DNA from 2 places in the Virgibacillus sp. W0181 genome. Region 1 is predicted to be linked to the other one. Evidence: riboswitches for the same ligand, from Rfam matches in the RefSeq annotation. Region 1 holds a riboswitch; the other holds the start of a gene.

Region 1 (3,337 bases):
ATCAACCAACCTTCGGAAAAGGCTAAAAATGCCCATAAAAAAAATAACGTAATCCCAGTTAAAGCTATCCCTATTGTTATATTATAAACATGCAAATATTTGACTTGTTTTTTATCATTTTGTTGATACGAAAAATCAACAATCGTCGTCCGGTATACGAGTACAATACCGAGCAGAACTATAAATAAAGCTACAAAAGAAAATATTACGGAAATAAATTGATTAGACTGTACCCCTGAAAAACCAAGAAGATAGACGAACACATGAATGATAAGCGTGCTGTTCAACCACCTTTTACGATCCATTGCAGGGAATGCCTGATAAGCGAATAAAAAAAGTATGGAGCTCGATGCCATCGAAATGACCAGCCAGACAATGAGCGCGTCACCTTCCACAAACAGCTGAGTGACATAGAAAAGCACGGAATAGCATACCGACGAGATTGCAAGCACAAGCAATAATAATTTCCGATAAGGGAACATCGCTTCTTGAATTTCTGTGCCGATCTTTTTTGACGCGCCAAATTGGTCAATTGCTAACTGCTCTGCCTCTTTTCTGTTGTACCCTTCCTGCACCCAATGTTCAACGGAAAGCTCCAGGTGATCACGGATTTCCTCGTGTATTTCTGCTTTCTCCGTTTTGGTTCCATCGATTTGTGCGCTGATCGCTTGGACGAAAGCATCTAATTTCACACTCATACGAGACCCTCAGAGCTTTTGCGGACAATTGTATTCATCCATTCCCAGTTTTTTTGTTTATTAACGAGCTCTTGCTTTCCATCATCCGTTATATAATAATATTTTCGTCTGCCCTTATCGAGTTCTTTCCAATACGATTGAATCCATTGCTTCCGTTCCATTCGTTTTAATGAAGCGTATAAAGTCCCTTCACTCATTTCATACGTATCATCACTTATCTTTTTCAAAATTTTTGTCATTTCATAACCATACAAATCACGTTGTTCGATTAATGAGAGCAATAAAAGATCAATACTTCCCTTCATCATTTCCTTGTCCACGGGTACACCCCCAACGCATATTTCCTACTATTGTAATACGATGCACATCGCATTGCAATGTATTAACATAAAAAAATGAAGCCTATGCTGATATAAAGAAAAGCGCAAGCGCCCTGCCTAGAAACATAGCGACTGGACTGAAGCAACTAAGATAAAGGAATCACGATGAGCATTGCGAATCGATGATGACTTTCACCCAAGGGCATAAGGGCGACTAAGCCTCTGTCTAAGCCAATCGGCAAGTCTTCTTTATCGCAAGGCGCTGCAGGAAGTCGCCTAGTTTCTGGGCTAGCAGGCTTAGAACGCCACGTCCTGTGGCTCCGCCTGGGACTGCGCATAAATGCTCGCCCCACCGAAAAGATTTGCACTAGAACTTCCTGTACGTCGAAGCTAGACAGCTATGCACAAAATTATATACATTCTTATCTTTTAAAAAATGAATATAGATACGACAATTCCCTCCATGAGTTGTTATCTTAAAACGGTCATAGATACTATATTAATGGTGAAATTATCTCCTAAAAAAATCTACCAGACTCTTTTTCCTAAATTAAGCATGACAAAAGACAGCGTATTTGGTATGGTGAGTATACAAACAAAATTATTCCATAGAAATCTACTAGGGGTGCCCTATTAATGGGCTGAGAGAAAAGTGTGTCTTTTCGACTCTAAGGACCTGATCTGGTTAATACCAGCGGAGGGAAGTAGTAATTACGATGCAATACGACGATCGTTCCTTCCAAGCTGGGTCCTTATTTACGGATCCGGCTTTTTATGTTTTTGACCATTATTAATAATAGCTGCTGATGACTTGAAGCTCAGAAGTGATATCAATAGATTGCGTAAATGTAAAAAGATGTCTAGTTGTCACAAACTGATCTCAAGTGAGCCCTCTTCTATAACCAATCATCTTTTCCTTAACCTTGAAAGAGCACCTTGAGAGTACAGATCCAATTACTCGAATTTTTTCATTTTCAACGAACTGGAATTTGTTTGAAATTACCGAGAAGAGGTGAAATTACCGTTTGAATCGTACACGATTACTTACAACAATGGCTGTTTTTATCGCAATTGGCACTTTAGGTTCACAAATGCTCTGGTTTCCCGCGGGCGTTGCAAAAGCATATCCTGTTCAGCATGCGGTTAATGTAATTGCTGCTGTCATGCTGGGACCAGGTCCAGCTGTTCTGATTGCTTTTATGATCGGACTCCTCCGAAATATGCTCGGACTTGGGTCGTTATTAGCTTTTCCCGGTGGTATGATCGGTGCCTTTTTCGCAGGTTATTTGTATAAGAATATGGGCAGAAAAAGTTGGGCTGCTTTTGGCGAAATAGTTGGAACCGGGATTATTGGGGCCCTCTTTTCCGTACCGTTCGCAAAGCTGCTTATTGGAACTTCTTTCGGCGCTTTGTTCTTTTTACCGCCATTTCTCGTTAGTAGTATATCCGGATCGCTTATTGGCTTGTTTATTGTTGCCCGGATAAAGCAAACAGAAGGTTTACACCAGCAAATGTATGTAGCAAAATAAGACGAAACTGCTAGGGGTGCTAACGCTGAGATAAGGAGATGATCCTTTGTCCCTTTGAACCTGATCTGGTTAATACCAGCGAAGGAAAGTAGCTGAAGGAATAATACTTACACTCCCTCTTTCATTCTACTTTCCTCCCCCCCTTGCAGCTTCCATTAAACACTACAAGGAGGCTATTTTTATGACGTTTACCAAACAATTACGAGAAGAGAATAATGATGTATTTGAGGCAATTTTTAAACACCCATTTGTTCAGGGCATTGGGAAAGGAGATGTTCCAAAGGAAGCTCTCATTCATTATGTCAAAGCAGATTACGAATATTTGACTGCGTTTATGCATTTGTATGGGGTGGCCATTTCGAAAGCCTCGTCCCGTGAGGAAATTGCTTTTTTTAATAAACAAATAGATTTTGTATTAAATAGTGAAGCACATCCCCATAACAATTTTTGTGATGTAATTGGAATTGGCTATGATGAGTTGCAAAGGTACCCATTACCACCAACCGCCGATCATTATGTAAAACATATGATGTATCACGCTTATAATGGTAGTCTCGGAGAATTAGTTGCCGCTCTGCTTCCATGTCCGTGGACCTATTTCGCCATTGGAAAAGAGTTGATAAGGACATACAACCCCCAAGAGGATCACCCATTTTACGAGTGGATTTCTTTTTATGCAGATCCGGGTATTGTCGAACTGGAAATGCGCAAACAACTAGATGGAATTGCTGAGAAAGCAAACACAGATGAAATCGCTAGAATTAAAGATGCATTTCGGAAAAGCTGTCTT
Region 2 (3,337 bases), on a different contig from region 1:
CTTTAAAGGTGTTGCGAGCAGTCGTTCCAACGTCCCCTGTGTACGTTCGCGTAAGAAGGAAACGCCGCCAATTAAAAATACGAAAAAGAATACAAAATAACCTATAAGAACCGGCCCTGTCTGATCAAATAAGTTAAGATCGGATGATCCGTGGAAAAAATCGATGTCTCGACTGAATGGGCTTGGGTTCATTTGATCTGCTGCTCCGTTCATTACTTTTTGAACAGCTGATGTCGCTGTTGGGTCGCTTCCTTCCATCATAATATTCAAAGTCGAATTATCTACCATTACATGGGCATCGACAGTGCCGTTTTTTAATGCGTTTTCCGCTTCATTTTTCGTTAATGTTTTAATTGATGAGTCTTGATTTTCCAACGCCGTCTCCAGTTGATTTGGTACGTCCGTAACTGCAATGACAGGCTCATAAGGATCTAAATCCAACACAAGCCAGAGCAAGGTCATAACTAGCAATGGGGCAATCATCATTAGTGCAATGCTCCGCTTATCTCTAATAAATTGCTGAACAATTCGTTTAATAATTGCGCGTATACGCATGATTACCACCTCCAAAGTTAAATATTAATGTATTGTGATTGGTACGTTTCTGGTAGTGAGTAGTTGTTTTATCATGGCGCTTTGTTCATCGAAATACCATTTTGCCGATTATCATTTTAAACAGAGTAGCTGGCGCTTCCAAAGTATAAAAATGCCTCTTCCAAGGTTTTCGTGTTGCTCCGCTCTTTTAATTCTGTTGGACTTCCTTCTGCGGTTACATACCCATCCCGCAATAATGACAGTCGATCACATTTTGCTGCTTCATCCATGACATGTGTTGTTATTAATATGGTCGTCCCCTGCTTTTGAAGCTCCTTCAATTCCTCCCATATCGAGGCGCGCAAAACTGGATCTATTCCAACGGTAGGTTCATCAAGAACGAGCAGCTGCGGTTCATGTAACAGAGCAATAGCGAGGGACATGCGGCGCTTCATCCCACCAGAATAGTGTTCTACTTTTTTATCCAAATGTTCGGTTAGACCAACGATATTAGCTACTGCATGAATACGTTCTTTCTGTTTTGTCTTTCGTATTTTATAAATGTTGGCAAAAAAACTTAAATTTTCCCGACCGGTAAGTTCGCTGTATAGTGCATCTGATTGTGCCATGTAGCCAACGTTTTGCATTACGTTTAGTGATGGAATTTTTTCGTCATTAATACGTACCGTTCCAGCAGTTGCACCTAAAAGCCCAATAATAATTTTTACGAGTGTCGTTTTCCCTGAACCCGATGGACCAAGCAGCCCAAAAAGTTCTCCTTTAGAAACGGATAGATTGATTTCTTTTAAAACTGATTCCGTCTTAAAACTTTTTTGAATATTTCCGAGTGTAATAAATGACATGTTTACCCTCCTTGTTATTGAAGTTTTATTTTAATGAGTGATTACTCACTTTTTATTTTATATGATTCTTCCTATATTGTAAATAGTTCCATTTTATTTTTATTCATTTATGAAAAAGGTTTTTTTGGCATTGCACTGTCGTTCGTTCGGGTCCTGCCTACTGTCAACTCGCCCCCTATTTGCAACGAGGTCTATTTTATGGCATACTAGTTCTGTAATGCATTACATGTTCAAAAGACGTTTTGAGCATTTGGCTTATCGCCAAGTACAATTTTATAGCTTTTATGTGGGGGAGCTGGTTATGCTGGCTGAGATTGCATCCTTAAGATGCTAACCCTTTGAACCTGATCTGGTTGGTACCAGCGGAGGGAACATTTCATATGTATCTTAATGTGAATAACCGATGCGCTAAAGGCCGAACCTTTGGCGCATTTTTATTTTGTTCGGGAAAATATAATTCCATGACTTCTTCAATCCATTGATCAGTGTTCGGGTTAATATACGACTCACTTTGCCAAATTAAACATGACAATCAGCTAAAACTCTAGTGATCTATCATCGTTGTTTTTGTAGCAGGTGTTTGCATATTGGGCCATATCCGCAGCTTTTATACGGATTAGTTAGGTTGAGCTCAATGGCAGGTCTCATTGCTGGCAGATGAAGGAACAACTCCACATAAACGTGTAAACAGGTTGAAACATCATAAGGAGGAATACAGTTGAAAAAAGTTTATTCGTTTTTATTTATTTTTGTACTTGTATTGATGGCGGCGTGCGGGGATGATAATGAGAACACAAATGAATCGTCCGAAGACAATGCCGATAACGCTGAGCTAACACCGGTGAAATTTGCACTGGACTGGACACCGAATACGAACCATACGGGAATTTATGTTGCCAAAGAAAAAGGATATTTTGAGGAACAAGGATTGGATGTAGAGATTTTACTACCCGGAGAAGTAGGAGTTAATCAGCTGCTTGCTGCAGGGAAAGCGGATTTTGGGGTTAGCTACCAAGAAGGTTTAACGCAAGCACGTTCGGAGGGGTTGCCGATTGTTTCAGTTGCAGCAGTGATACAACATAATACTGCAGGCTATGCTTCACCAGTAGAAAAAGATATTACCGAGCCAAAAGATTTCGAAGGGAAAAAATTTGGTGCATACGGCTCTGATTTGGAAAAAGCGATGATGACAACATTGATGAATAATGATGGTGCAGATGTAGAAGAAGTTGACTTTATTACGACCGGTGATTCCGACTTTTTCGTCGCTGTAGAAAGGGACGTTGATTTCTCACTCGTTTATTACGGCTGGACTGGAATTGAAGCAGAGCTTAGAGGTGTAGATTTGAATATGGTTTATCTTGCCGATTATTCCGATAAGCTTGATTTCTATACGCCAATTCTAGCAACGAGCGAGGATATGATTGACGCAGACCCGGAAACAGTAAAAGCTTTTACTGCGGCTGCGGTGAAAGGATATGAATTTGCGATTGAAAACCCGGAAGAAGCTGCGCAAGTTTTAATTGATGCTGAGCCTGATTTGGATCCAGAATTAGTTAAAAGAAGTCAAGAATGGCTGTCACCTCGATACCAGGATGATGCGGAGCGTTTCGGTATTCAGGAACAGGAAAGATGGCAAAAGTTTGCTGACTTTCTACTAGACAATGAAATTATTGATGAAGCAGTAGATGTAGACAAAGCATTTACGAATGAATTTTTACCTGAAGATTAAACTGTTAAAGTCAGGTGAAATAAAAAATAATTTTTATTATAAGCTTGAATTGTGAAACGGGTTTTATAACGATTGTATAAATTGGATAGCGTGCTTGGCGGGTCATAAGAAAAGCGCAAGCGCCCTGCCTAGAAACGTAGCGACTGGACTGAAGCAACTAAGATAAAGGAATCACGATGAGCACCGCGAATCGATGATGACTTTCACC

The links. A riboswitch is a leader RNA that binds a small molecule or an ion and turns the genes downstream of it on or off. The one in region 1 is predicted to bind thiamine pyrophosphate.
Region 2: it holds a riboswitch for thiamine pyrophosphate, as region 1 does, so the genes downstream of both, ACLIBG_RS04950 (ABC transporter substrate-binding protein) here and thiW (energy coupling factor transporter S component ThiW) in region 1, are expected to answer to the same signal.

Annotation. Positions count from the first base shown of each region.
Region 1 covers NZ_JBPYCR010000009.1:35,088-38,424, reverse strand. The annotation lists gene ACLIBG_RS05715 (permease prefix domain 1-containing protein) at 1-698, opposite strand, end outside; gene ACLIBG_RS05710 (PadR family transcriptional regulator) at 695-1,018, opposite strand; TPP riboswitch at 1,630-1,738, shown strand; gene thiW (energy coupling factor transporter S component ThiW) at 2,044-2,547, shown strand; TPP riboswitch at 2,550-2,651, shown strand; gene tenA (thiaminase II) at 2,729-3,337, shown strand, end outside.
Region 2 covers NZ_JBPYCR010000007.1:104,262-107,598, reverse strand. The annotation lists gene ACLIBG_RS04960 (ABC transporter permease) at 1-555, opposite strand, end outside; gene ACLIBG_RS04955 (ABC transporter ATP-binding protein) at 672-1,397, opposite strand; TPP riboswitch at 1,676-1,785, shown strand; gene ACLIBG_RS04950 (ABC transporter substrate-binding protein) at 2,116-3,129, shown strand.